3 regions of the Pseudarthrobacter sp. lyk4-40-TYG-27 genome follow, and region 1 is predicted to be linked to each of the others. Evidence: riboswitches for the same ligand, from Rfam matches in the RefSeq annotation. Region 1 holds a riboswitch; each other region holds the start of a gene.
The links. Region 1 has a riboswitch for thiamine pyrophosphate ahead of thiD (bifunctional hydroxymethylpyrimidine kinase/phosphomethylpyrimidine kinase). Riboswitches for the same ligand answer to the same signal wherever they lie in the genome.
Positions count from the first base shown of each region.

Region 1 (9,678 bases):
GATACCAGGATGATTTCGGCACCCGCGTTGCGCTTGGCGGCGAGGGCGTCGGCCAGCGCGGTGAGCGACTCCTCGGAAATGCCGCCCTTGATGCTGGTCAGTGAGGAGGACCCCACCTTCACCACGATGCGGCGGGCATCTGCCAGCAGGCTTCTGTCCGCGGAGCCCGCAACCGGCGCCGCGTCCACGACCCTAGAGGTCATCGTCCGCTTCCATTCCACTGTCCTGGACGGGGCGGGCAGCACGGCGTCCGCTGACGGACTCGGTCCAGATACCGGCTTTGCGCTCGGCCTCGAGTTCGGCACGGGCGGCGGCTTTGGCGTCGCGGCGTTCCTGCTGTTCCTCACGCTTCTGGCTGCGGGTGGGGCGGTCGCCGATATCGGCGAACCGGACGTCCGTGCCACGGGGTGAAGCCAGGAGTTCCGCGCCTGCCATCATGGTGGGCTCCCAGTCGAAGACAACGCCGTCGTCCTCGCCAATGACCACCGTATCCCCCGGCTTGGCGCCCTGCTTGAACAGTTCGGTTTCCACGCCCAGCTTGGCCAGCCGGTCGGCAAGGTAGCCGATGGCTTCCTCGTTGGTGAAGTCGGTCTGCTTGACCCAGCGCTCGGGCTTCTCGCCGAGGACACGGAACAGCGGCTCCAGGTTCTTTTCCTCGCGGCGGATCTTGAACCCGGTTTCATTGACGGCGCGCGGCCGGAGCACGACCGGCTGGACCTTGGGAGGTTCGGCCGCGACGGCGTCGCGGGCGGCTTGGACGATTTCGGCCATTGCGAAGCCGAGCTGGCGCAGGCCCTCGTGGCTGGTGGCGGAGACCTCGAAGACGCGGTAGCCGCGCGATTCCAGTTCCGGGCGCACGAATTCTGCCATGTCCTTGCCGTCGGGCAGGTCCACTTTGTTCAGTGCGACGAGGCGGGGGCGGTGGTTGAGGGGGACCACTTGGCCGTCGGAGCCTGCGTAGCTCATGTCCACCGCGTACTTTTCGAGTTCGCCTTCGATGATTGCGAGGTCCGAGAGTGGATCGCGGTCGGATTCGAGCGTGCCGCAGTCGAGCACATGCACCAGGGCGGCGCAGCGCTCAACGTGGCGCAGGAAGTTGTGCCCGAGGCCCTTGCCTTCGCTGGCGCCTTCAATCAGGCCGGGGACATCGGCAATCGTGAAGCGGACGTCGCCTGCCTGGACGACGCCCAGGTTGGGGATGAGGGTGGTGAAGGGGTAATCGGCGATCTTGGGCCGGGCGGCAGACATCGCGGCGATCAGGCTGGACTTGCCAGCGGACGGGAATCCCACCAGCGCGATGTCTGCAATGGACTTCAGTTCCAAGACCACGTCGCGGGATTCGCCTTCGATTCCCAGCAGGGCAAAACCGGGAGCACGGCGTTTCTGGGAGGACAGGGCTGCGTTGCCGAGTCCGCCGATGCCGCCGGCGGCGGCCACATATTCGGTGCCTTCACCCACCAGATCGGCCAGAACGGTGCCGTCCTTGGACTTGACCACGGTGCCGTCCGGAACGGGAAGGACCAGGGTTTCGCCGTTCTTGCCGCCGCGCCAGTCGCCCATGCCGGGTCCGCCGTTGCTGGCGTGCCGGTGCGGCGCGTGGTGGTAGTCGAGGAGGGTGGTGGTCTGGTGGTCCACCCGGAGGATCACGTCGCCGCCGTTGCCGCCGTTACCGCCGTCGGGCCCGCCAAGGGGCTTGAACTTCTCACGGTGGACGGAAACGCATCCATGGCCGCCGGTACCGCCGGATACATGCAGTACTACCCGGTCTACAAAGCTGGCCACGTGGATCTCCTCAGATGCTGTTCAAGCGGCGCCCGGGGACGCCACAACGATTGTAATGCGGTTAAAAGAACAGTGGAGCGGGCCCTCAGGCCCGCTCCACCGCTTCAAAACTGGTTGTTACTCTGCGGCTGCAGCAGCAACGATGTTGACCACGCGACGTCCGCGGCGGGTGCCGAATTCAACGGCGCCCGGGGTCAGTGCGAACAGGGTGTCGTCACCGCCGCGGCCTACGCCGGCTCCCGGGTGGAAGTGGGTGCCACGCTGGCGGACGATGATCTCGCCTGCGGAAACGACCTGGCCGCCGAAGCGCTTGACGCCGAGGTACTGTGCGTTGGAATCGCGACCGTTGCGAGTGGAGCTCGCGCCCTTTTTATGTGCCATCTGAAATGCCTGCCTCTAAATTCTGGGGAATCTGTTGAAATGCCTGAACAGTAACCGGTGGTTACTTGATGCCGGTGATCTTGACCTTGGTCAGTTCCTGGCGGTGACCCTGGCGCTTCTTGTAGCCGGTCTTGTTCTTGAACTTCTGGATGACAATCTTAGGACCACGCAGGTCCTGGAGGATTTCAGCCGTAACAGTTACCTTGGCCAGGTCCTTGGCTGCGGAGGTGACCTTGTCACCGTCAACCAGGAGCAGTGCGGGCAGCTCAATGGTGCTGCCGGCTCCACCGGCGACGCGGTTCAGGGTAACGAAGTCTCCAACGGAAACCTTCTCTTGGCGGCCGCCTGCGCGGACAATCGCGTACACCACTTGGGAACTCACTTCTCTCGACGTTTATAACAAAATTTGCGTGCGGAACCGACTCAATAAAAGCCTGGTTTCTCGCTGTGCCTCAACGCCGTGGGGTCATAACCCAAGTGTTGGCGTAAGCACCGAAGATCCAGAATACGCTAAATCCGTCTCCAGCCGCAAATGAGGCTGGTTCCGGAGGGCCGGCTGTGATAGTAACCACAGCATGGCATGCAGCGCCGCAACCGTGCGTATCCATTGTAGCCGGGGCGCCGCCGTTGGGCGTCAGGAGTGAATGCGCGGCGCGTCGAAGAATTCCACTTCGAGCCGGCAGGACTGCTTGAACGCCGTGACCATGGCGGCCTGTTCATGGTCGGAGGCCTTCCGTCCGGCCGCATCCACCATGGCGATGGCCTGCCGGGTGGCCTCGGCGAAGCCCTCGTCGGCATAGGTGCGGAGCCACGCGGCGTAGGCGTGCCCGTCCGGTTCGCCCGCCGCGAGGAACCGGGCGTGCAGTGTCCTGCCAACCTCGGCGTAGAGCCAGAAGCAGGGCAGGACGGCGGCGGCAAGGACGGCATAGCTGCCCGACGCCGAGACGGCTGTGAGGTGGTCGACGTAGGACTTGGTGACGGGTCCCAGGCCCGTCTGCCCGGGCCGGGTGCTGAGCCATGAGCGGTGCAGTTCCGATTCAACCTCCAGGCACTGCCGGGCCGAGCCTGCCCAGAACAGCTGCTCCTCTTCGGAGGGGGCCAGGGCACTGGCACGGGCCAGGACCCGGGAGTAGCCGTTGAGGTATTGGGCGTCCTGGGCCAGATAGTAGGCAAAGTCCTTTTCCGCCAGTTCGCCGGAGACCAGGCCTTGGATGAAGTCCAGGGCGTAAATATCCGCCAGGTCCTGCCGGGCTTCGGCCCAGAGCCTGGCCGCGAAGCCGCCTTCCGGCAGGTGGGGCCGCACATGGTGGAAGTGGTGCACGGGCCCGTTCCCGTGGCCGACCTCCAGCCTGCCGGAATCCTCAAGCGCTCCGGCCAGCCAGGGCTTGACCGTCCGCAGCGCCCCTTCCCAGTCGCCCAACCGGGCCTGGACCGTGGCCATGGCAGAGGACAGCGAACAACCCGTCCCGTGGCTGTTGCGGGTGTTGACGCGGGGGCCGGGCACTTCCACCACGTCCCGGGCCAGCACACCGGCGGTGTTCACCAGGGCGTCCGGGCAGCCTTCGCCTGACAGGTGTCCGCCTTTTACCAGGACGGTGGCGCCGGTGGCATCCGCCAGGCGCCTGCCCTGGTCCAGCGCACCTTCCCAGTCCCCCGCTGGCTCTTCGCCCACCAGCATGGCCAGTTCGGGCAGGTTGGGGGTGATGAGGTGGGCAAGCGGGAGCAGGTCGCGGAGGGCGGCTTCGGCGGTTTCCTTCAGCAGGCGGTCGCCGCTGGTGGCCACCATCACCGGGTCCAGGACTACGACGGCGGGACGCACCTTGTCGAGCCATTGCTGGACCGTGCGGATCACCGCTTCGTCGCCGAGCATGCCGATCTTGACGGCGTCGATGGTGATGTCGTCGCTGACGGCATCGAGCTGCTGCGCCAGGAACGCAGCAGGCGGGACGTGGACGGCCACAACGCCACGGGTATTTTGCGCCGTCAGTGCCGTGATGGCGGCCATGCCATATCCGCCGTGCGCTGCAATGCTCTTCAGGTCCGCTTGGACTCCTGCTCCGCCGGATGGATCCGAGCCCGCAATGGAGAGGACCCGTGGGATGTCGCGGCCCGCAGGGGTGCCGGAGGCGTCAGTGGAGGCACTTGGCAGGGGCATGGAGAGGGTCGAAGACAACAGACATCCCTTCGCCGGTACTAGCCGGACAGGTTCAACGGGTGTGGATCTCAGCCGGCCTTCTGCGCGGCACCCCGTGTCGGTTTCCCAGCCTAGCCGGTGGCGCGGTGCCCGGCTAAAGGTGACAGCGGCCAGATGCAGGAAGTCCCCGCCCCGTGGACTGTTCCCCCTGTACTTTCGGGGGGAATGGTCCACGAGACGGGGACTTCACCTTTCGACGCCGTGGCTTGCCGGAATTTAGAGCTCCGAAGCCGGGACGCCCACGCCGAGGATGATGGGTTCCTCGGAACGCTTGCCGCTATCAGCAGGCTGCTGGTTCGCGGGCTCGGGGGCCTTGGCTGCGTGTGAGTGCCCGGTAGTTGCGGCTTGGACGTTCTCATGGTGCTGGACGGCGGTTTCGTTCGCGGCGCCCTGGGCTCGGCTGGCGGCCCGGTGGCGGCGCGGCCTGCGCTGCCTTGTCTGCTCCAGCGTGTGGTCGGAGTAGTCCTTTTCAGCCGGTGCTTCCGCGGCCCGCGAAGGGGCTTCGCCGCCCTGCGGCCGGGGCTCCTGTGCGGCCTGTTCCGGTGCCGGTTCAGCCGCTGCAGGATTTTTTGGAGCGTCCTCGACGGCGGAAACCGGCTGGCCGAGGTGCGCGAATGCTTCCGCGAGCCGGTCCAGCGTCAGGGCGGGCTTGGGCTGCTGATCCTCCGCGTGCTCCACGAACGGAAGCGGGACTTTCTCGCCGCCGAACGTCAGGACCGCCGCGGGACGCCCGTGCGTATCGGCGTCGTGCTTTTCCCCGTCAGCTGCCGGTGCAGGCTGGACCGGTGCTTGCGGGGCCGTAGCCTGCTCTGCCGGCGCGTGCCGGGCAGCTGCCAGCTCGTCGTCGTGGAGGTGCGCCGCGTGGGCCGCCGCGGCGATGTTGGCCAACGCGAGCCGGGTGGCTTCAGCCTTGGCGTGCCGCTCGGCGTCACTGGGATCCGGCTGCACAGTGTGCACGTGCACTGCCGGCGCCGGTACTGCCTCGGCCTGCTGGCCGCCGCGTCCACGGCGGCGTTTCCGCTCGGGGCGTGCACCGGGCTGGCCGGCATCGGTCCGCTGTCCGTCGGGGCGGTGGGCCTCCCCGCGGGCTTCGGGACGGTTGTCGGCGCGCTGGACGTGGTGTTCGGCCGCCACGATGTTGGCGCGGCGGTGCTCCACGGGATCGTCGTGGGTCACGACGCCGCGTCCGGCACACGCCTCGCATTGCTCGCCGAAGACTTCCAGCAGGCCCGTGCCCATGCGCTTGCGGGTCATCTGGACCAGGCCCAGGGACGTGACCTCGGCAACCTGGTGCTTGGTCCGGTCGCGGCCCAGGCACTCGACGAGGCGGCGCAGGACCAGGTCCCGGTTGGATTCGAGCACCATGTCGATGAAGTCGATCACGATGATGCCGCCAATATCGCGCAGCCTCAGCTGGCGCACCACTTCCTCGGCAGCTTCGAGGTTGTTCTTGGTGACGGTTTCCTCGAGGTTGCCGCCGCTGCCGGTGAACTTGCCGGTGTTGACGTCCACCACGGTCATGGCTTCGGTCCGGTCGATGACCAGGGATCCGCCGGAGGGCAGGAACACCTTGCGCTCGAGTGCCTTGTGGATCTGCTCATCGATCCGCCAGGCGGAGAAGATGTCCTGGTCCTTGGTCCATTTCTCGAGGCGGCCCACCAGGTCCGGGGCGACGTAGGTGACGTAGGCCTCGATGGTGTCCCAGGCTTCCTCGCCGGAGACGATCAGCTTGGAGAAGTCCTCGTTGAAGACGTCGCGGACCACCTTGATGGTCAGGTCAGGTTCGCCGTACAGCAGTTCGGGGGCGAGGACCTTGGTGGAGGTGGACTGGCTTTCGATGCCTTCCCATTGTGCGCGCAGCCGGTTGATGTCGTGCGTGAGTTCCTCTTCGGAGGCGCCCTCTGCGGCGGTGCGGACGATGACACCGGCGTGTTCGGGGAGGCGGTCCTTGAGGATGCGCTTGAGGCGGTTGCGTTCGACGTCCGGCAGTTTGCGGGAAATGCCGGTCATGGAGCCGCCGGGCACGTACACCAGGTAGCGTCCGGGCAAGGAGATCTGGCTGGTGAGGCGGGCGCCCTTGTGGCCCACTGGGTCCTTGGTCACCTGGACCAGGACAGTGTCGCCGGACTTCAGGGCGTTTTCGATCCGGCGCTGCTTGCCCTCGAGGTTGACGGCTTCCCAGTTGACCTCGCCGGCGTAGAGCACGGCGTTGCGGCCGCGTCCGATGTCCACGAAAGCAGCTTCCATGGACGGCAGCACGTTCTGGACCTTGCCCAGGTAGACGTTGCCGATCAACGAGTCCTGCTGGGTCTTGGACACGAAGTGCTCGGCCAGGACGCCGTCTTCGAGGACGCCGATCTGGATTCTGTCGTCGCGCTGCCGGACGATCATCTGGCGGTCCACGGATTCGCGGCGGGCCAGGAACTCGGCTTCGGTGATCACGGTGCGGCGGCGGCCGGTATCGCGGGATTCGCGGCGGCGCTGCTTCTTGGCCTCAAGGCGGGTGGAGCCCTTGACGCTGGTGACCCGGTTGTTGACCGGCGCTTCGCTGACCGCGCGCGGCGCACGGACCCTCGTCACCGTGTTGGGCGGATCGTCGCCTTCCCCACCGGTCAACTCCAGGTCCTGGTCACCGCGGCGGCGGCGGCGGCGACGGCGGGAGGTCACGCCGTCTTCCAGTGGGCCGTTGGCGTCCTCGTCGGCTTCGTCTTCGGCATCGGCGTCACCGGTGCCGCCCTCGACGTCTTCATCTGTCCGCTCGCCGATGCGGCTGCGGCCACGGCGGCCACGGCTGCGGCGCCGGCGGCGGCTGGCGGAATCGTCTGCGTCGTCGGCCTCTTCTTCGTCGGCGTCCTCCGCCGCGGGCGTCGCGGGGCGGACCACGGTGCTCAGGTCCGGCGCCTGGAAGAGGACTGACGTGGGGGAACCTGGTTCCAGGAACAGCGAACCAAAGGGGCTTGCTGCCGCCGTGGACGCGGCGTCGCTTCCGGCCTCGGGAGCTGCAGGTGCGGCGGCGGGCTCCTGTGCCTGCACCGGCGCCTGCGGGACCTCCTCGACGGCGGGGGCGGCGGCTTCCGGGGCAGCAACAGACGCCTCGGGGGTTTCCTCCGATGCGGTTTCCTCCACGGCGTCCTGCACCGGAGCGGCGGCAGCAGCTTCCGCCGCTGCAGTTTCCGGGGCCGGAGCCGGGGAAGCGACCTTGCGGGTGGCTACCCGACGGCGGCGCACAGGCTTCGTTTCGACGTCCGCCGCGGCATCCGGGGCGGGGCCGGCAGCCGGGCCCTCATCGGCCGGCGCCGGTGCGGATACCTCAACTGCGGCAACGGCTGCGGCGGTGGTGGACGCAGCGTCGTCGGCGAACGCGGGCAGGGGTTCGGCGGCGTCGGCTTTCTTCCGGGCGCGGGTGCGGCGGGCCGGGGCCTTCTTCTCCGCGGCTGGTTCTTCCACCGGCGCGTCGGTCGCAGGCTCTGGTGCGGCAGCTTCGTCCGCTACGGCTTCGGCAGCCTTGGGCGCCGCCTTGCGCCGGACCCTTGGAGCCCTCTTCGGTGCAGCAGCGGCCTCCGGGGCCACTGCTTCGTCGTTAACGGCCAGTTCTCGATCAATATCCATATGTGGCTACACTCCTGCCCCTGACGTACCGCCACATCCGGCACCCATTGGGGCACATATTGTCAAAACCCGCAGGCGTTGACAGAAGTCAAATGGATGCTCCCGGGTTCGCACCGTCATTGGGGTGCGGCAGCCCACAGGAGCCGGTGGATGTTCTGAAACCCGTTGTTCTGCGTGCCACAACCAGGTGCCGCTCAATGGAGTCGCGGGAGTGCCGGAGAATTCCGAAGCCTGCCCTGCTCATCATTGGCGGTCTTGGGAACAAACCACCGGACCGGAGTCCGAATGTGGATCGGCTTCCAGCCACGTTCATTCTCTCATACCCGGGCCGGATCGCCGCGGAGGCCCGCGCTGCTCCTGCCTTCCTGGGTGGCGGGACCAGCCACCGGCGTTACAATCAGGCACAGGAGCACCGGATGAAAAGGACGCCACACCCATGCCCAGCATCTCCCCCGTCAGCGCCCACGAAAGCGATCGAGCCGTTGCGCCGCGCACCGCTGCTGCCGAAAACCTTCCCCGGATGACCCGGAACCGGCCGTTCGGCTGGCTTCTGGTCATCACTGGAATTGTGGGATGGCTTGCCTCCGGAACCCTTGTCCTGGAGAAGCTCGAGGTTCTCAAGGACCCCAACCACACCACCGTCTGCGATGTGAATCCGTGGATCTCATGCGGCCAGGTCATGCAGACCTGGCAGAGTTCACTGTTCGGGTTCCCCAACATGTTCATCGGAATCGTGGCCTTCGCCATCATCATTACCGTAGGCATGGCCCTGCTCGCCGGCGCCACCTTCGCCCGCTGGTACTGGGTTGGCCTGCAGGCGGGCGTCACGCTGGGCTTCGCATTCGTCGTGTGGCTGTGGTCCCAGGCCCTGTACTCCATCCACATCCTGTGCCCGTTCTGCATGATCGTGTGGTCGGCCATGATCCCGCTCTTCGTCTGGACCACCATCAGGAACATCACAGCAGGAGTGATCCCCCTGCCCGCCCGGGCAACCCGCATCCTCGGTGACTCCGGCTGGATCATCACGGCGCTGCTGTATGTTGCCGTCATCGCCACCATCTTTTTTGCGTTCATCCAGGTGTTCGCAGGTACCTCCGGCTTCTAGGCCGCAGACGAAAGAAGCCCTTGGTTCCGAAGAACCAAGGGCTTCTTTCTGTTCCGGGGCCTGTCAGCCCTGGAACCAGATCTTGATCTCGCGCCCGGCGGATTCGGTGGAGTCCGAGCCGTGCACCAGGTTCTGCTGGACCTTCAGGCCCCAGTCGCGGCCGAAGTCGCCGCGGATGGTGCCCGGCGCCGCCGTGGTGGGATCGGTGGTCCCGGCCAGTGAACGGAAGCCTTCGATGACGCGGTGGCCTTCGAAGATGGCTGCCACGACCGGGCCGCTGAGCATGAACTCCACCAGCGGCTCGTAAAAGGGCTTGCCCACGTGCTCTTCGTAGTGCTGCTCCAGCAGTTCGCGGGTGGCGTCAACCTTCTTCAGCTCAACAAGGCTGTAGCCTTTGGCTTCGATCCGGGCCAGGATGGCGCCGGTCAGGTTACGGGCGACGCCGTCGGGCTTGATCAGGACGAGGGTGCGCTCTGTGGTCACAACTGCTCCAATGGTTCGGGTGGGGTTTCAGGTCAAGTCTACGGGGACTATGGCTGGGCCGGGCCGGCGGCCTGGTCCGGGTGGGAGGCTTCCCATTCAGCTTGCTCGCGGGCGCGCTGCGCAG
Region 1 is NZ_JARVSH010000001.1:65,158-74,835, reverse strand. It holds gene proB (glutamate 5-kinase) at 1-203, opposite strand, end outside; gene obgE (GTPase ObgE) at 193-1,782, opposite strand; gene rpmA (50S ribosomal protein L27) at 1,900-2,163, opposite strand; gene rplU (50S ribosomal protein L21) at 2,225-2,533, opposite strand; gene thiD (bifunctional hydroxymethylpyrimidine kinase/phosphomethylpyrimidine kinase) at 2,798-4,318, opposite strand; TPP riboswitch at 4,326-4,423, opposite strand; gene QRM96_RS00350 (Rne/Rng family ribonuclease) at 4,574-7,966, opposite strand; gene QRM96_RS00345 (vitamin K epoxide reductase family protein) at 8,403-9,071, shown strand; gene ndk (nucleoside-diphosphate kinase) at 9,135-9,554, opposite strand; gene QRM96_RS00335 (DUF4233 domain-containing protein) at 9,602-9,678, opposite strand, start outside.

Region 2 (9,678 bases), on a different contig from region 1:
AGATCGCGGCCGGGCCGGACGTCGGCCACCGGTTCCAGGCCTGGGTACGGTAGCTTTCGAACCCGGTGGGGACGCCGTTCCAGTACGGCGAGTTGGCGCTCAACGCCGTCAGCACCGCCAGCTTGTCGCGGATCCGGTCCAGGACCGCCACGCCCTCTTCCGGCGATTCGATGTAGGTGTGCACGTGGAAACCGCAGGTCAGCTGTTCCTGCGCCGTGAGGCCAAAGCGCTCCAGCATCCTGGCGTAGCGAGGGTCCGGCGTGGTGTGGCTGGCGGATGCCAGCGGAGACGTGGCCAGCGCAGCCACCCTGGCTCCGTTCTTGGCGGCCGCCTGATTGGCCATGGCGCGGCCGGCCCTGATCTGCTCGAGCAGGGCCCCGGACTCCAGGCAGGGCTTTGTCTGCGTCTCGATCTGCTCAAGCTTCAGCTCGGCACTGAGGCCCATCTCGTCGTCGTGATCCGCCTGCTTCCCGGAGTGGTGGAGGTCCGGGTCCACCGGGAGATCGTCCGCAGCGACACGGTGTCCGGCGAGGAGGGCGTCCGCCAGGGCAAGCGGCTCCCCGGACTCCGGATCAACAATCAGGAGTTCTTCCTCGACGCCGAAAGTACGCATACGAACATTCTGCGTCAGGGCCAGGAAATTCCGGGCGCAGCTGCTGATCATGACGAAGCATGAACGCCTAGTCCTGGAAGTACTCCACCTTGGCGCCGATGGTGTTGAGGCGTTCCGCCAGGTCCTCGTAGCCGCGTTCGATCACGTAGATGTTGCGCAGCTCGGAGACGCCCCGTGCGGCGAGCATGGCCAGCAGCAGGCAGGCAGCGGGGCGGAGCGCCGGCGGGCAGCCCACCTCCGCGGCACGCCACTTGGTGGGTCCGTTGACGTAGATCCGGTGCGGGTCCAGCAGCTGCACCTGCGCACCGAGCCGGTTCAGCTCTGTCAGGTAGATGGCACGGTTTTCGTACACCCAGTCATGGATCATGGTCTGCCCGTGGGCGTTCGCGGCGATCACGGCAAAGAAAGGAAGGTTGTCGATGTTCAGCCCGGGGAACGGCATGGGGTGGATCTTGTCCTCGGGCGCGCGCAGCTCCGACGGCTTGGTGGTCACGTCCACCAGCCGGGTGCGGCCGTTGCGGGCCATGTATTCGCCGGAGATTTCGAGCTTCTGCCCCATCTGGCCCAGGGTGGCCAACTCGATTTCCATGAACTCGATGGGTACCCGGCGGACCGTGACCTCGGAATTGGTGACGATGCCGGCCGTAATCAGGCTCATGGCCTCAATCGGGTCCTCGGACGGGAAATACTCGATCTCGGCGTCGATCACGGGCCGGCCGGTGATCCGGAGCGTGGTGGTTCCCACGCCCTCGATGGCCACCCCGAGCATCTGCAGGTAGAAGCAGAGGTCCTGCACCATGTAGTTGGGGCTGGCGTTGCGGATCACGGTTGTTCCCGGCCGGTGGGCCGCCGCCATGATCGCATTCTCGGTAACGGTGTCCCCCCGTTCGGTGAGGACGAAGGAACGGTCCCTGGTGTCCGCGGGAGGCGCCTGGACCGTGTAGAAACCGGCGGTGGCTTCCACGGAGAGCCCGAATTCGCGCAGTGCCTGCATGTGGGGTTCCACCGTGCGGGTGCCGAGGTCGCAGCCGCCGGCGTAGGGCAGCCGGTACTCCCGTGACTCATCCAGGAGGGGGCCCAGCAGCATGATGACGCTGCGGGTTCGCCGGGCCGCGTCAACGTCCATCCCTTCCAGGTCCAAGACGGCCGGGCGGCGCAGGCGCAGATCAGTGTCGTTGAGCCAGGTGCATTCCACGCCGATGCTGGTCAGCACTTCAACGATGCGGTTGACTTCTTCGATCCGGGCGAGGCGGCGGAGCACGGTGGTGCCCCGGTTGATCAGGCTGGCGCACAGCAGCGCCACGCCGGCGTTCTTGCTGCTGTTGACGTCCACCGCGCCGGAGAGGGTGCGGCCGCCCTCCACCCGCAGGTGCGTCATCCTGGGCTTGCCCACGTTGACGATGCTCCGGTCGAAGATGGTCTCCAGCCGCTGGATCATCTTGAGGCTGAGGTTCTGCTTGCCTTGTTCCATCCGGGCGACGGCGCTTTGGCTGGTTCCGAGTTCGGAAGCCAACTGGCCCTGGGTCCAGCCCTTCTCGGTCCGGGCGTTCCTCAACATGGCGGCGACGTGGCCGGCGGTCTCCTGAGTCATGACGAAAATATATCATAAATGAGATAGAAGGCCGGAGCGCGGCCATCCGTGTGTTTATATGGTCTGACCTACCCGCTACATGCGATAGTACCGGCAGGTAACCCTGCTAGCTGCCCAGCCACACCATGTTCCAACGGCCCGCGGCAAGCGCCGCACCGAGGGCGCACCCGGCGATCAGGACGCCGCCGCCTACCACCCACAGGTCCAGCACACTGAACGTCGATTCGCGGGCCCAGGTTCGCTGCCCGCCGCCGAAACCCCGCGCTTCCATGGTCACGGCAAGCCTCGACGCGCGGCGGATCGCCTGCACCAGGAGCCCGAAACTTTGGCCCAGGGTCGCCTTAACCCGCTGGACCACGTTGCCGCGCGACCCCACGCCGCGGGCACGCCGGGCCATCCCGATGGTCTGCCATTCCTCGGCCATGAGCCCCACCAGGCGCATCGCCGCCAGGGTTCCCAGGACGAACCGGTGCGGCAGGCGCGCCTTCTGTGCCAGCGCATCGGCAAGGTCCGTCGGATCGGTGCAGCTCATCAGGAGCACCGCCGGAAGGGCGATCGCGAAGCCCCGCAGCAGGAAGCCGATGCCCAGCTGGAGGGAGCCTTCGCTCATGGTCCAGATGCCGGCGTCGAGCAGGATCCTCCCGCTGTCCGGCGCCAGGATGGAAGTGCTCCAGCCGCCGATGGCGGCGGCGAGGATCAGCGGCCAGCCCCGCTGCCAGAGCAGGGACACGGTGAGGCCGGCCAGGGGAAACAGGATCAGTTCGAAGACCAGCGCCACGGACGCGGAAACCCAGTCGATGGACAGCGCCAGGACCGCGGTGATCAGCACGACGGCGGCAAATTTGCTCAGCGGGTTGGCCCGGGCAAGGAGGGCGCGGTTGCCGTCCAGGGTCAGCTGCTGCCTCATGGCGCCACCGGTTCCGTGGCGGCCATCCGCAGCTCGGCCCCGCCCAAAGCTCGGGTGAATTCGGCGTCGTGGGTCACGGACACCACGGCCGTGCCGGCGTCCAGGAGTTCGGAGAGGAACGAGGCCAGCTCCGCCCAGGTGTTGGCGTCCTGCCCGAACGTCGGCTCGTCCAGGACCAGCACCTGCGGGCTGGCGGCCAGGACCGTGGCCACGGACAGCCGACGCTTCTCACCGCCGGACAATGTGTAGGGATTGGCGTCCACCAGCTGGGTGAGCCGCAGCCGCTCCAGCAGCTCCTCCACCCGGTCCTCGCCGTGGCCCAGGTGCCGCGGCCCGAACAGCAGCTCGTCCAACACCTTGCCCGTCACGAACTGGTGCTCCGGTTCCTGGAACACGGTGCCCACCCGTGAGATCAACTGCTCTGCCTTCCACGCGTAGGGGTCGATCCCGGCACCGCGGCTAAGGTCCACGGCGGCCGACACCTTTCCGGACACCGGTTCAAGGAGCCCGGCAAGGGTCAGTGCGAACGTTGATTTTCCGGCGCCGTTCGGGCCGGTGACGGCCAGCGCCTGGCCGGCCCGGACCTGCGCGGCAACACCCTCCTGGACAGGAACCGGCGGAATCTTGCGGAAGCCTTTGCGGCGGGGACGCTCGCGGGAGACCGCCAGGTCTTCGGCTGCAAGCAGGAGGTTGCCGGTTACGGCGGCGGGGATGCCGGACTGGCGGCGGGTGGCCGGCACATACCCCGGCACCCAGACTCCGGCCGCCGTCAGCATGGCCCGGGCCTCGCCGAGCACCCGGTCCGGAGGTCCGTCCAGGAGCACGGCGGGATCCGAGGCGGAGCCCGGCTGCAGGACCACGATCCGGTCCACCAGGTCCTTCCAGACGGAAACCCGGTGCTCCACCACCACCAAAGTGGCCCCGGTCTTGTCGAGGCAGCGTGCCACGGCGTCCCGGACCTCCAGGACGCCGTCCGGGTCGAGGTTGGCGGTGGGCTCGTCCAGCAGGATCAGCCCGGGACGCATCGCAAGGATGCCCGCCAGCGCCAGGCGCTGTTTCTGACCGCCGGAGAGGGCCGACGTCGGGTGGTCCAGCGGGAGGTGGGACAGTCCGACGTCGGCAAGCGCCTCGTGCACGCGCGCCCAGATGGCGTCGCGGGGCACGGCAAGGTTCTCGGCGCCGAAGGCGACGTCGTCCCCCACCCGGGAGAGGACCACCTGCGTCTCCGGGTCCTGCTGCATCAGGCCGGAGCGGCCGCGACGCTCGCGGGGAGGGGCGCCGTCAACCAGCAACGAACCGGACTCGTCCGCATCGCCGGCCTCGCCGTCGTCGTTGATGTCGCCCAGGACCCCGGCGAGGGCATGCAGGAGCGTCGACTTCCCGGCACCCGAGGGACCGAGCAGGAGTACCCGCTCGCCGGGGCGGATATCCAGGTCGAGGGCGTGGACGGCAGGTTTGGCCCTACCGGCATGCCGCCAGCCCCAGCCGCGGGCCGTGACGGCGGCAGGGCGCACGCCTCCTGCGGCGTCCTGGGAAGGTGCCATCAGGAGAAAACTGGCTCCGTTGCAGCCTTGCGGGACGCGAAGGAACTCAGCACCCCGGTGCGGGCCAGGCCGCGGGTGGCGAGCCAGGACAACGCGCCCGCCAGCACGGCGCCGGACACCGTGGTCAGGACGATGTAGGCGAGCTTGTCCGCCCCGGAGTAGGCAATGTTCCAGCCCCACGGTGCGAATGAGTCATTCAGGCCGCAGAAGAAGCCCGCGGCCGCCCCCGCCACGAGGGAGACGGGCAGGTTGAACTTGCGGTAGACGAAGACCGCGAAGATGATTTCCGCGCCCAACCCCTGGATGAAACCGGAGAAAAGGACGGAGGCGCCGTATTGGGAACCCATCAGGAGCTCGCCCGTTGCGGCCACAGTTTCGCAGAACAGGGCGGCTCCGGGTTTGCGGATGATGAGCATTCCCAGCACGCCGGGAATCATCCAGCCGCCGGCCAGGATCCCGGTCAAGGGCGGGTAGGCGGCGTTCATGGGGGCCGACAGGGCGGCGGCGCCCTGGTCCCAGGCCCAGAAAATGACCCCGCCGGCGATGGCCACCAAGGCCGCCACCACGATGTCGACGACGCGCCAGGACTTACTGGTGGTCTTCTTGATTGCAGCAGTACTCATGTGATCCTCCTGGGTAACAGGAGGGGAAAGTGGCTCCGGCTGGCGGACCGTTGCCGGTCCGGCCGGACACTTTGAGAACTCGACTCCCTTGCGCCGGTACTAACCGGATCAGGTTCGAGGGTCTGCGGCTGTCCCGCACTCTCAGCGCCCACCTGCGGTTCCCGGCATGGCCAGGTTGTCCGACGGCGGCGCTCCCCTGTCGTTTTTGAATGTTGATGTTCGCGTGTAAATACTGCCCGGTTTGGGCGTGGTCAAGTTTACACCTGGCGGGGGCGGGCGGCGGCCATGCCGGCTGTTGAGCCGGATGTGACCGCGGACCGCCGTCAGCGGGCCCGAGAGGATGCCGGCCATGCCCTTGCCCGGACCGGTCCGGGTGTACGGCTAGGCTGTAGGCAGTCCGTTTTCCGCCCGCAAGGAGTACTAGGAATGAACCTTTTCATCAAGCTGCTCGGTACCGCGGTGAGCCTGGGCGCAGGCCTGGTCGGCACCAAGCTCGTCAACACCATCTGGGAAAAGACCACCGGGCAGAAGCCGCCCAGCGGCAAGGGCGAGGACGTGCCCACCAGCCTGCGGTCGGCCTTGACTTTCGCACTGATCTCCGCGTCCGTCAGCGCCATCATCCAGGTCCTGGCCAACCGGGGCACCCAGCGCGCCATCACCCGCTTCGCCAAGACGCAGGACATCGTCTAGCTACTGGCGGTTTTCGCCGTCGTCGCGGTTGTCCGTCAGGGCAGCCTCGGCGGCGGCTTTTTGCACTACGGCCTCGAGCTCATCGGCGGCGAGCAGCTCCCGGTGCAGGTGCTTGGTGCGGTAGCCGGCCCGGCCCACCATGTGCGCGGACACCGGCACCGTGAGCAGCTGGAAGATCCAGGCCACCACCAGGACCGGCCAAACCCACCAGCTGCGCATCTGCAGCCCTATGGCTGCCAGCAGCAGGAACAGGCCCAGGACCTGCGGCTTGGTGGCGGCGTGCATGCGGCTCATCAGGTCCGGGAAGCGGAGCAGCCCGATGGCGGCGCCCAGGGACAGGAGCGCACCCGCCACCATGAACACCGCGGAGGCAAGGTCGATCCACGCGTCCGCGCCGGAAAAGTCAGGATTCATGGGGGTTCACCCTCCGGTCGGCGACGAACCGGGCCACCGTGACCGACCCGATGAACCCAATGATGGAGATGGCCACCACCAGCATCAGGTTGTTCAGGTGCCGGTTCACGGCCATGTCCACGCACAGGGCCCCGCCCAGGATGGCGAGCAGGACATCGGCCGCAAGCACCCGGTCCAGCAGCGAAGGGCCGCGGGCAATCCTGATGATGGCCCCGCCCGCGGCGAGGGAGAAGATGACGGCCGTGACCGCCAGGACAACAGGCATCATGCGGACGCCTCCATTCGGACGGCTTCGAGTTCTTCGGCGGACCCCATGATGCGGATCAGGCCCGCTTCGATGGACCGGACCTCGTTCCGCAGGCCCTCGATGTCCTGCTTGGAGGTGATGTTGAGTGCGTGCAGGTACAGGGTGGAGGCCGGGCGGTCCACCTCCACCACCAGGGAGCCGGGAATCAGGGAGATCACGTGCCCGGTGGCGGTGACGATCAGGTCCTGGTGGCTCCGGAGCTTCACCGCGACGACGGCGTTGGTCACCTTGGGTCCGCGGACGGTGGCCAGGTACAGGACCTGGCCGCTGGCAACCACCACTTTCGCCAGGAAGGCAAAGGCGAAGGGCACGGCGTACAGGATGTTGAACCGGCCGCTGAGTTCCACCGGCGGAAGGTAGAACAGCCTGGCAACGCCTACCGCCAGCAGGGCACCGAAGAGCAGGTTCCCGGGGCTGAAGTCCTGCCACAGGGCACCCCACACGATCACCAGCCACACCAGGAGGGGAAGCTCCTGCCGCAGCGAAATCCGTTTGCGGCTCATCGTCCTCCTCCCGTCACGGTGGCCGGAACGGCGGTATTGCTGCCGAGGACCGACTGGATGTAGGGGGCCCGGTCCAGCATGTCCCGCGCAGCATGGTCGGAGAGCCCGAACAGCGGCCCGGCGAACACGGTGAGCGCGACGCCGAGCACCACCAGGCCAAGGGTTGATCCCACCATGGTGCGCGGCAGGAGCGTGACCGTGTTGAGTTTGGCGCCCGGACCGGCGGCGCGCCCCGAGGGGCCGGCCAGCAGCACGGGGTCCGGATGTTCGGCGTCCTCCGGCTTCCGCCAGAACGCCCGGTTCCATACGCGGGCAATGGCCAGCAGCGTCAGCAGGCTGGTCAGCACCCCGCCGATCACCAGTGCGTAGGCCAGCGGGGTCCCCAGCTCAATGCCGGCCTGCAGCAGCCCCACCTTGCCGAGAAACCCTGAGAACGGGGGGATGCCGGCCAGGTTCATGCCGGGGATGAAGAACAGCATTGCCAGCAGGGGCGAGAGCTTGGCCAGGCCGCCCAGCCGGTCAACGGAGGAGCTGCCGCCGCGGCGTTCGATCAGGCCGGTCACCAGGAACAGGCTGGTCTGGATGGTGATGTGGTGGGCCACGTAGAAGACCGCAGCCGCCAGCCCGGCCACGGAGGACATGGCCAGCCCGAACACCATGTACCCGATGTGGCTGACCAGGGTGAACGAGAGCAGACGTTTGATGTCGCTTTGCGCCAGCGCACCAAGGATGCCCACCACCATGGTCAGCAGCGCCACTACCATCAGTGGCGTGTTCAGGGTGTCGCCGGGGAACAACAGCGTCTCGGTCCTGACCATGGCGTACACGCCCACCTTGGTCAACAGGCCGGCGAACACGGCGGTGACGGGTGCCGGCGCCGTGGGGTAGGAGTCGGGGAGCCAGAAGGACAGCGGGAAGACGGCGGCCTTGATGCCGAACGCCACCAGCAGCATGACGTGCAGCAGGGTCCTGGTGCCTTGGTCCAGGTCGCCCAGTTTGAGGGCGAGGTCAGCCATGTTGACGGTGCCGGTTGCGCCGTACACCATGGCGATGGCGATCAGGAACAGGACGGAGGACACCACCGACACCACCACGTAGGTGACCCCGGCGCGGATCCGGGGCCCGGTGCCGCCCAGGGTCATCAGCACGTAGCTTGCGGTCAGCAGGATCTCGAAGCCGACGTAGAGGTTGAAGAGGTCGCCGGAGAGGAACGCGTTGGACACCCCCGCTACCAGGATCAGGTAGGTGGGGTGGAAGATCGAGACCGGTGCGTCTTCGTCGCCGTCGGCCATGCCTTGCCCGGTGGCGTACACCAGCACGGCGAGGCTCACTGCCGAGGAGACCACCAGCATCAGCGAGGAGAACTGGTCCACCACCATCACGATGCCCCAGGGCGGCAGCCAGCCGCCGATGGTCACCGCGGCGGTCCCGCTGTTCCACGCGGACGCCAACAGGAGGCATTCGAGGGCCAGGGTGAGTGACAACAGTCCGATGCTGACCGCCCGCTGGGCCCGGGAGTGCCGGATCAGGAGGAAGGTCAGTGCGGCGCCCAGGATGGGAAGGACGACGGCGAGCGGGGCCAGGCTGGCGATGTTCACTTTTTGCCGCCTTCCGGGCCGGATTCGATGGTGAGCGAGCCGGGCTGTTCTTCCGCGGCTGCCTGTTCGGCCGGCATTTCCCGGCCTCCCGCCGTGACGGTGGCGAGCGGAAACTCGGATGTTTCGGCCGGGATTTCGGCGTCGTCCTCCGCGTCGAAGCTCGGTGTTTCCGCCACCCGGAGGTCCTCCACGTCGTCCTGGATATCGTCCTGGCGGGCCAGGACCCACGTGCGGTAGATGATGCCCAGCATGAACGCCGTGACGGCGAAGGAGATCACGATCGAGGTCAGGATCAAGGCTTGCGGCAGGGGGTCGTTGTAGTCACCGGCGGGGGTGTCCTTGGTGAAGAACGGAGCCAGGCCGGCGTATCCCCCGGTGGAGAGGATCAGCAGGTTGGTGGCGTTGGCCAGCAGCATCAGCCCCAGCAGGACGCGGGTGAGGCTGCGTTCGAGGATCAGGTAGATGCCGCAGGCATAGAGGGCGCCCATGACGATCAGCAGGGTCAGGTTGACGCTCATGCGTTGCCCTTTGCGGTGGTCTCGGCAGGAATACGGTCCGGTTCCTGGTCCTGCTGTGCCGGTTCAGGCCCGGCCGCAGCGGACCGTTCTTCCATGTGTTCATCGATCTCGGCACCCAGGCTGCGCAGCACGTCGAGCACCAGGCCCACCACCACCACGTACACGCCGATATCGAAGATGGTGGAGGTGACGAACTTGATGTCGCCGAAGACGGGCAGCCACACCTCGATGATGGCGGACTGGAACACCTGGCCGCCCAACAGCAGGGGCGTCACGCCGGAGGCAGCGGCCAGGGCCAGGCCGGTGCCCAGCAACGCACCGGCGCTCAGCGGTGCGGCTTCCCGCAGTTCGAACCGCCCGCCGGCCAGGT
Region 2 is NZ_JARVSH010000008.1:90,014-99,691, reverse strand. It holds gene QRM96_RS16040 (glutamate--cysteine ligase 2) at 1-613, opposite strand, end outside; gene QRM96_RS16035 (UDP-N-acetylglucosamine 1-carboxyvinyltransferase) at 681-2,204, opposite strand; gene QRM96_RS16030 (energy-coupling factor transporter transmembrane component T family protein) at 2,311-3,111, opposite strand; gene QRM96_RS16025 (ABC transporter ATP-binding protein) at 3,108-4,655, opposite strand; gene QRM96_RS16020 (ECF transporter S component) at 4,655-5,278, opposite strand; TPP riboswitch at 5,346-5,486, opposite strand; gene QRM96_RS16015 (DUF4235 domain-containing protein) at 5,705-5,968, shown strand; gene mnhG (monovalent cation/H(+) antiporter subunit G) at 5,969-6,382, opposite strand; gene QRM96_RS16005 (MrpF/PhaF family protein) at 6,372-6,650, opposite strand; gene QRM96_RS16000 (Na+/H+ antiporter subunit E) at 6,647-7,192, opposite strand; gene QRM96_RS15995 (Na+/H+ antiporter subunit D) at 7,189-8,790, opposite strand; gene QRM96_RS15990 (Na(+)/H(+) antiporter subunit C) at 8,787-9,308, opposite strand; gene QRM96_RS15985 (Na+/H+ antiporter subunit A) at 9,305-9,678, opposite strand, start outside.
Region 2: it holds a riboswitch for thiamine pyrophosphate, as region 1 does, so the genes downstream of both, QRM96_RS16020 (ECF transporter S component) here and thiD (bifunctional hydroxymethylpyrimidine kinase/phosphomethylpyrimidine kinase) in region 1, are expected to answer to the same signal.

Region 3 (9,678 bases), on a different contig from region 1:
CCAGCCGCGGCGAGGTACAGCAGTGCTGGTGAACCGAGGCCGCCGGCTCCGATGACCAGCACTTTGGCGTTCTTGAGCCGCCGCTGCCCCAGCGCGCCGATCTCGGGAATGATCAGGTGCCGGGAGTAGCGTTCCACCTCGGCAGACGTCAGGGCAGCTGCCGGTTCCACCAGCGGATCCAGCGAATGGGTTGAAACATTTGCGGTGAACGTCGAAGCCATACTTCAATGTATGCCCCGGGATACCGCCGGGTCATATTACCCCGCAGTAAAGTGAATGTAACTGCAATGGAAAGAAGGACAACTGTGGTCCCTGAAGCACGGGCTGACCGCCCGCCCGCGGCCGAACCGCAAACTCCCTCCCGCCCCGCAGGCCAACGGTCCGCCCGGCTGCCCCGGGACGAACGCCGCGCGCAGTTGCTTGCCGCCGCCCAGGAAGTTTTCGTTGCGAACGGCTACCACGGGGCCGCGATGGACGAAATTGCAGAGACTGCCCACGTGAGCAAGCCTGTCCTGTACCAGCACTTCCCGTCCAAGCGTGAGCTGTACCTGGCCCTGCTGGAAAGCCACCTGACGTCACTGACCGAGCTGATGCTGGGGGCGTTGAACTCCACCACGGACAACGACGAGCGCGTTCAGGCCGTCATGCGCGCCTACTTCCACTTCATCGCCAACGACGACCAGGCACACCGCCTGGTGTTCGAATCGGACCTGATCAACGATCCCGATGTCAGCTCCAGGCTGGAGACCTTTAATCGGACCTTCGCAGACGCCATCGCCCGGGTCATTGCCGAGGACACCAAGCTCCCCCACCTGGAGGCGGAGCTCCTGGGCCGCGGCCTTGCCGGGATGGCGCAGGTCAGCGCCCGGTATTGGCTGGAAACGGACGGCAACCTGGACCTCAACGTGGCCAGCGACCTCATCTACCGTTTAGCTTGGCGCGGAATCTCTCGCTTCCCCAAAGAGTCCTAGACTACAAATAAGACATCATCGACGAACCAGGCTGGGAGGCCCCCTTGGAAATTAAGATCGGCGTTCAAAACGTTGGCCGCGAAATCGTGCTCGAATCAGACCAGGATGCTGAGACGGTGGCCAAGACTGTTGGTGAAGCCATCAATGACGGCACCCAGTTGCGCCTGAAGGATGACAAGGGACGCCTGATCATTGTGCCCGGCAACGCACTTGCCTATGTGGAAATTGGCGCTGAAGAGGTCCGCCGCGTAGGTTTCGGCCAGTTCTAGGCTGACCGCACGTTCCAAGGAGATCCATGCTGTCGCTGACCATCGTGGTGCTTGCCACGCTCGCCGCCGGGTTTATCGTCTGGGCCAATGACAAACGCCATTCCCGATACGGCGCGGGCGTGCCCGCCGGGATCGCCGTGGGCGTCGCGGCGATGGCGTGGATCATCCTCATGACGGCAGGTTTCGGCTACCTTCCGGGTTTGACGTGGCTCCCCTGGGTCCTGCCCATCGTCCTCGGCACCGCCGCGGCCATTGCCGCCGTCGCCTACCTGGGCCGCACCCGGACACGCCATGACACCGAACGGCTGAACGCGGTCCTGCGGGGCTGAACCGACCCTGAGTAAAGCTGTGGCCACCACCCGGACGGGTGGTGGCCACAGGCTTTTTGGGGGCTAGAGGAACTCGGCCCGGCCCTCCATCGCCGATGAGGCCAGGGCGTGTTCCCGGCGCGGGATGCGTCCGGCTGCCCTCGCCAACCGTCCGGAAACCACGGCGTGCTTGAACGCTTCGCCCATCAGCGCCGGGTTCTGCGCCCGCGTCACGGCTGTGGCCAGCAGGACGGCGTCGCAGCCCAGTTCCATGGCCAGGGCGGCGTCGGAGGCCGTACCGATGCCCGCGTCCAGGACCACGGGAACCGAGGCCCGGGAGACGATGAGTTCGATGTTGTGCGGGTTCAGGATGCCCAGTCCGGTGCCGATCGGTGCGCCGAGCGGCATCACGGCGGTGGCACCAAGATTTTCCAGCCGCAGCGCCAGCACGGGATCGTCGTTGGTGTAGGCAAAGACCTTGAAGCCGCGGTTGACCAGCTGCTCGGTGGCGTCAACGAGTTCCACGGCGTCCGGCAGCAGGGTCTGCTCGTCGGCGATGACTTCCAGCTTCACCCAGTCGGTTTCGAGGGCCTCCCGGGCCAGTTCCGCGGTGAGGACAGCGTCCCGGGCCGTGAAGCAGCCAGCGGTGTTGGGCAGGACTTTGATCCCGTGGTCCACCAGCAACTGGAACAGAGAGCCGGTTTCCGCGGTTGAGTACCGCCGCATGGCCACCGTGGTCAGTGCCGTGCCGGAGGCCAGGAGCGCAGCGCCCAGGCCGTCCAGGCTGGGTGCACCGCCGGTGCCCATGATGAGCCGGGATCCGAGGGCGACGCCGTCGATCACCAGGGTGTCATCTGCGGCTTGGCTTGCGGTGTTGATGGTGCCGGTTTCGGTCATGGGGTCAGCCTCCTTGGACTGCAGTGACGAGTTCGATGTCGTCGCCGTCGGCGAGCGCGGTACCGAACCATTGACTGCGCGGCACCACCTGGGCGTTGTGGGCGACGGCGACGCCCAGTTTCCTGCCGTCCGTCGCCTGGCCGTTGGGGGCCAGCGGCCGCCCGGTGACCTGGCTGACGAGCGTGGTGATGGAGGCGCCGTCCGCCACGGTGTGCGGGTTTCCGTTGAGGGTGATGTTCACGCTGTCTCCTTCAGATGGGGGCTGGGGACGGCCACGGCCGACCCGGAAAAACGGTCCGGGCTGAACGGTGCCCAGCGGGGATCGGCGGCCCCGTCCAGGAGTGCCGTGCAGATCGCGGCGGCGGCGGGCGTGAGCAGCACCCCGTGCCGGAAGAAACCGGTCGCGATGACCAGCCCCGGCACGTGCCCGTCGGCTGGGCCCCCGGATCCGAAGGACGCCGCAACCCGGCCCAGCAAGGGTGCATTGTCGGGGGTTCCGGGGCGCGCCCGGGCGGTGCATTCCAGGAGTTCAAGTTCGGCGACGGCGGGCACCAGCGCCTGGGCGTCCCGGAGCAGCTGGTAGACGCTCCCGGCGCTCACGGCGTCGGAGAGGGCGTCCTCCCGTTGGGAGGCGCCGATGACTACCGTGCCATCCTCCCGGGGCACGATGTACACCGGGATCCCGTGGACCAGCCCGCGCACCGTGGCTGTCACCAACGGGCGGAGGTGCTGCGGCACGGAAAGCCGGAGGATGTCCCCGTGCACCGGCCGCAGCGGCAGGTCAAGGCCGTGGGGCAAGCCGTCAAGGGACGCCGCGTGCAGGCCGTTGGCCACGACAGTTTCCCCCGCCAGGACTGTGCTGCCGCTCCCAAGGCGGACGCCGGCCACCGTCCCGTCCTTCCACAGCAGTCCGGCCGCCCGCTCCGGGACGGCAAAACCTTCCGTTGCACCGGCAACCGCCACCGTCGGGGTTTCCCGTACCGTTGCGGCGAGCGCCAGGCGCACGGACGCTATCAGCCTCCTCGGGTCCACCTGGTGGTCGGCCGGGGTGTCCAGCGCACAGGAGATCCCCGGGCTCAGCAGGGGTTCGCGGCTGCGGGCTTCACGCACGGTCAACGGTGCCACCTCCAGGCCGCTGGCCTGCTGCACTGCGCGCAGGTCCATCAGCGCCCGCCGGTCGGCAGCGTCGACACCGACAGCGAGGGTGGGTGTCATCAGGTAGCCGGTCCCGGCTCCGGCTGCTGCGGCGACGCCGGCAGCGAAGCCGGGCCAGCGGGATGATGCGTCGAGCATGAGCTCCAGGAGGTCCTCTTCCTGGTAGTGCAGCTCGCTGACGGGGGCCAGCATGCCGGCAGCGGCCCAACTGGCGCCGGCGCCGGGCGCGTCATCGATGAGCGCAACGGACCGGCCGGAGCGCTGGATCTCCCAGGCGATTCCGTGTCCCACCACTCCGGCGCCGATGACGGCGACGTCGGCCCGGATGGCGTCATCGCCAGGTCCGGGCAGGCAGTTCCTGGTGCTGGTCATGGTGTGGTTCCTTCCCTACGCCGGTATTAGCCGGATCAGGTCAAGCGGTCGGCTCCGACGCCCTCTCAGCCCGGCGCTTTGTGACAGCTGCCGCGGGCTCCCGCAGTACCAGCCCAGTTTAGAGGAACTAGGCTGGCAGGCATGAATATGTCCCCCTCCTCCTTTCCTGCCCTTGGGGCGGCCCGACTGTACCTCTGCACGGATGCGCGCCGGGACCGCGGCGACTTTGCCCGGTTCGTGGATGCCGCGTTCGCCGGGGGCGTGGACATCATCCAGTTGCGCGACAAGAGCATCGAGGCGGCCGAAGAACTGGACCTGCTGGCGGTCTTGAAGGAGGCCGCGGTTCGCCACGGGCGGCTGTGGGCCGTTAACGACCGGGCCGACATCGCGGTGCTGTCCGGCGCACCGGTGTTCCACATCGGCCAAAAGGACCTCCCGTTGGCTGCGGCCCGGACGCTGGTCAACGGCAATGCGGCCATCGGGCTGTCCAGCCACAGCCCGGAGCAGGTGGATGCCGCCCTCTCCGCCGCTGCCGGGCCTTCCCACCTGGACTACTTCTGCGTGGGGCCTGTCTGGGCCACGCCCACCAAACCCGGCCGGACCGCCGTCGGGCTGGACCTGGTGAAGTACGCCGCCAAGGCTGCCGCGGAAGTACCCAACCCGGTGCCGTGGTTTGCCATCGGGGGCATCGACCACGGAAACGTGCACCAGGTGGCGGAGGCAGGAGCACGGCGGATCGTGGTGGTGCGTGCCATCACGGAGGCGTCGGATCCCGCGGCCGCTGCGGCCTCCCTGCTCGACGCGCTGGACGCTGCCGGCCCCGGGCCTGCGTAAACCCAGGACTTGGAGTTACGCTGACTTTTGTGTCACATCATCGGTTGGCTCCCAATGTCCGCGACCACCGGAACGCCTTGGAAGAGGCACTGGGCGCGTTGCGGACCGAACTCGAACTGCCGGGGCCTTACCCGGCCGCGGCAGTGGACGACGCCCGCGCCGCCGTGGCGGCCCTGAAGCTGCCGTCCTATGACCTGACCGCCGTCGCATTCGTGACCATCGACCCCGCCTCGTCCACGGATCTGGACCAAGCCGTGTTCATCGAGCCGGACGGGGGCGGCTACCGGGTGCTGTACGCGATCGCCGATGTTCCTGCATTTGTTGCGCCGGGTGGTCCGCTGGATGCTGAAACCAGGCGCCGCGGGCAGACGTTCTACGCTCCCGACGGCCGGATCCCGCTGCACCCGGAGGTCATCAGCGAAGGGGCCGGGAGCCTGCTGCCGGGCCAGGAGTGTCCGGCTTTCGTCTGGGAATTCACGCTCGACGCCGACGCAGCAGTGATGTCCGTGGGCGTCAGGCGGGCGCGGATCCGCAGCCGCGACAAGCTCAGTTACAGAGGTGCACAAGCAGCCCTCGACGCCGGCACCGCTCCCCCGGTGCTGCAACTGCTCCGGGAAGTGGGGCTGAAACGGGTGGCGCTTGAGCGGGAGCGCGGGGGCGCCAGCCTCAACATGCCGGAGCAGGAGATCGTTCAGCTGCCCGACGGCGGCTACCGGATCGACGCCGCCCCGCAGCTTCCCGTGGAGGACTGGAACGCGCAGATTTCGCTGATGACGGGGATGGCGGCCGCCCAGCTCATGCTGGAAGGCAAGGTGGGCATCCTGCGCACCATGCCGGCCCCCGATGAGCGGTCGCTGAGGCATTTCCGGCTGCAGACCGAAGTGCTTGGCAGGCCGTGGGACGGCGAAGTCAGCTACGGCGAGTACCTGCGGTCGCTTGACCCCACCGATCCCCGCCAGCTGGCCATCATGCATTCGGCCGGGATGCTGTTCCGGGGCGCGTCCTATACGGCGTTTGACGGGACGGTCCCGGACGACGGCATCCAGTCCGCCATCGGCGCCGCCTACGCCCACACCACCGCCCCGCTGCGCCGGCTGGTGGACCGCTTCGTGCTGGTAATCTGCGAGGCCCTCAGCAACGGCGGTGATGTTCCGGAGTGGGCACGGGAGGCGCTGCCGCTGCTGCCGGGAATCATGGCCGGTTCCGACCAGCTGGCGTCGCGGATGGAGCGGATGGCGCTGGACACGGTGGAGGCGGCATTGCTGCTGAACCACATCGGCCAGGAATTCGACGCGATCGTGATTTCCGGGTCCAAGCCCCAGAACGGGAACGGCAACGGATCCGCCAAGAACGGCAATGGAAACGGTAACGGAGCCACCAGGAACGGCAACGGGAACGGCAGTTCCGGGATCATCCAGATCGCCGAACCGGCGGTGACGGCCCGCTGCGCCGGCGAGCTGACGTCCGGTACCAAGGTGCGCGTCCGGCTGCTGTCCTCCGACATCACCACCCGGCAGATCCACTTCGAACTGGTTCCATAAGGGCCCGATGGACGCGGCAGGAAGGGGCAACACGGGGATTTCGCCCCTGTACGGCTAGACTGGGAAGGTAGAACTGGATGCCCGGTCGTTGATTTCCTTGATTTGAAACCAACAAGCCCGCCCCTACGCGATCTTGAGATTTGCCAGTTGGTCACCAGTGCCAGCATTAGATAGCCCGCGATCGGCTTCCACTGGATTAGCTTGCGCGCCCGAGCGTGCTCCGGAACGGCCAGGACTGGCCGGCCCGTTGAGCAGGCAGCGCCATTGCCCAAATGAATAAGGAAACTCCCCGTGAGTGAATTGCATACCCACCAGCTCCTGACCGATGCGTCCGGCACCGAGACCATCGAGCCGGAAGAGACCATCATCTCGGACGAGACCCCGCACGAGATCGCGGAGAAGTCCTTTGCCGACTACAACGTCCGCGCGGACATTGTCGAGTCCCTCGCCGACGCCGGGATCACGCACCCCTTCCCCATCCAGGCCATGACCCTGCCGGTGGCCTTGGCGGGCCACGACATCATCGGCCAGGCCAAGACCGGTACCGGCAAGACCCTGGGCTTCGGCATCCCGGCGCTGCAGCGGGTCATCGGACAGGACGACCCCGGCTACGCCAAATTGGCCGTCCCGGGCGCCCCGCAGGCCCTGGTCATTGTCCCCACCCGCGAGTTGGCAGTGCAGGTGGCCAACGACCTCCAAACGGCCTCCCGCAAGCGCAACGCCAGGATCACCACCATTTACGGTGGCCGCGCCTACGAGCCCCAGGTTGAAGCACTCCAGCAGGGCGTCGAAGTAGTAGTGGGTACCCCGGGACGCCTGATCGACCTGTACAAGCAGAAGCACCTGAGCCTGAAGAACGTCAAGCTCGTGGTCCTCGACGAAGCCGACGAAATGCTGGACCTGGGCTTCCTGCCGGACGTTGAGACCCTGATCGCCGGAACCCCGGCTGTCCGCCAGACGCTCCTGTTCTCGGCAACCATGCCCGGCCCCGTCATCGCGATGGCGCGCCGCTACATGACCCAGCCCACCCACATCAGGGCAGCCGATCCGGATGATGAAGGCCTCACCAAGCGCGACATCCGCCAGCTCATCTACCGTGCGCACAGCATGGACAAGACCGAGGTGGTGGCACGCATCCTGCAGGCCCGGAACCGTGGCCGGACCATCATCTTCACCAAGACCAAGCGCACCGCCGCCAAGGTGGCCGAGGAACTGGTGGACCGCGGTTTCGCCGCCGCAGCCATCCACGGCGACCTGGGCCAGGGCGCACGCGAACAGGCGCTCCGCGCGTTCCGGAACAACAAAGTGGATGTGCTGGTGGCAACGGACGTCGCCGCCCGCGGCATCGACGTGGACGATGTCACCCACGTGATCAACTACCAGTGCGTCGAGGACGAAAAAATCTACCTGCACCGGGTGGGCCGCACCGGCCGCGCCGGCAACAAGGGCACTGCAGTCACATTCGTCGACTGGGATGACATGCCGCGCTGGGCGCTGATCAACAAGGCCTTGGGCCTGAGCGTCCCCGAGCCCGTGGAAACCTACTCCTCCTCACCGCACCTCTACAGTGACCTCGACATCCCCGAGGGCACCAAGGGACGTCTCCCGCGCGACAAGCGGACCTTGGCCGGCGTTGACGCCGAGGTGCTTGAGGACTTGGGCGAAACCGGCAAGAAGAACAGCCGCGGCGGCCGGGACGCCTCCCGTTCCCGCGAGCGCGACGGCCGGGGACGCGGAAAGGACGACGGCGGAAAGGCCGGCGGCCGGGACTCCGCCCGCTCCGGTGAGCGCCGTCGTCGTACCTCCGACTCCGCCCCTGCCGCCGACGCAGCCGCCCCCGCGGCCGACGGCGACCAGCCCTCGCGCACCCGCCGTCCCCGGACCCGCACCCGCCGCCGCAACGGCGAAGTGGTTGCCGCCGCGGACAAGGGCGGACAGCCCGGCAGCTCCGAGGGCTAACTGCGTCGATGACAGACACTGTTTGGGCGCCGGACGGCGGCAGCCTGGTGGTTCACGCGGACAACGCGGAGTACCTCCCAACACTGCCGGACGGCGCCTTCACGCTGATCTACGTGGATCCGCCCTTCAACACGGGCAGGCCGCAGCAGCGGCAGGAAACCCGGATGGTGGCCAACGCTGAAGGCAGCGGGGACCGGGTGGGTTTCAAGGGCCGTTCCTACGACACCATCAAGGGCGCGCTGCACCGCTACGACGACGCGTTCAGCGACTATTGGTCTTTCCTGGAACCGCGGCTGGTGGAGGCGTGGCGCCTGCTGGCTGATGACGGCACCCTTTACCTGCACCTGGACTACCGCGAAGTGCATTACGCCAAGGTGATGCTGGACGCCATTTTCGGCCGGGCATGCTTCCTGAACGAAATCATCTGGGCGTACGACTACGGCGCCCGGGCGAAGAACCGGTGGCCCACCAAGCACGACAACATCCTGGTGTACGTCAAGAACCCGGCCAAGTACCACTTCGACAACGCCGAGGTGGATCGTGAACCCTACATGGCCCCCGGGCTGGTGACGCCGGCCAAGCGCGAACTGGGCAAGCTGCCTACGGACGTCTGGTGGCACACCATCGTCTCCCCCACCGGCAAGGAAAAGACCGGGTACCCCACCCAGAAGCCGGAAGGGCTGGTCCGCCGGATTGTGGCCGCCTCGTCCCGCCCCGGCGACTGGTGCCTGGACTTCTTCGCAGGCTCCGGCACCCTGGGCGCCGTGGCGGCCAAGCTTGGCCGGAAGTTCGTGTGCGTGGACCAGAACCAGCCCGCGATCGACATCATGGCCAAAAGGCTCGGTGCGCACGCCACCCTGGCCGTGTACCAGCCCACCTGACGCGCCCCCTTGATCAGGGGCGGATGACCGCGGCTCCGGTACCCAGTTCTTCGATCCGCGCCAGCATTCCGGGGGCAGTGACGTTCTCGCCGAGCAGATTCGGCTTGCCCGTACCGTGGTAGTCGGAGGAGCCGGTGACCAGCAAGCCATGCTTGGCGGCGAGCTTGCGCAAAAACGCCCGCCCCTCTTCCGGATTGTCCCGGTGGTCGATCTCCAGTCCCGCCAGTCCGGCGTCGATCATCTCTTGGTAGGTCCGCTCCCCCACGATCCGGCCCCGGGCCGACGCTACCGGGTGGGCAAACACCGGCACGCCTCCCGCGGCACGGACAAGTTCGACGGCGGTGGCCGGGTCCGGTGCATAGTGCGGGATGAAGTAGCGGGACCGGGAGGTGAGGATCGAAGCGAACGCCTCGGAACGGTCTTCCACCACCCCCGCTGCCACCAGGGCATCAGCGATGTGCGGCCGGCCCAGGGTGGCGCCCGGAGCCACG
Region 3 is NZ_JARVSH010000006.1:452,572-462,249, forward strand. It holds gene moeB (molybdopterin-synthase adenylyltransferase MoeB) at 1-221, opposite strand, end outside; gene QRM96_RS13810 (TetR/AcrR family transcriptional regulator) at 306-971, shown strand; gene QRM96_RS13815 (DUF3107 domain-containing protein) at 1,016-1,240, shown strand; gene QRM96_RS13820 (hypothetical protein) at 1,267-1,569, shown strand; gene QRM96_RS13825 (thiazole synthase) at 1,633-2,445, opposite strand; gene thiS (sulfur carrier protein ThiS) at 2,450-2,686, opposite strand; gene thiO (glycine oxidase ThiO) at 2,683-3,972, opposite strand; TPP riboswitch at 3,968-4,086, opposite strand; gene thiE (thiamine phosphate synthase) at 4,114-4,806, shown strand; gene QRM96_RS13845 (RNB domain-containing ribonuclease) at 4,836-6,347, shown strand; gene QRM96_RS13850 (DEAD/DEAH box helicase) at 6,639-8,306, shown strand; gene QRM96_RS13855 (DNA-methyltransferase) at 8,315-9,187, shown strand; gene QRM96_RS13860 (PHP domain-containing protein) at 9,201-9,678, opposite strand, start outside.
Region 3: it holds a riboswitch for thiamine pyrophosphate, as region 1 does, so the genes downstream of both, thiO (glycine oxidase ThiO) here and thiD (bifunctional hydroxymethylpyrimidine kinase/phosphomethylpyrimidine kinase) in region 1, are expected to answer to the same signal.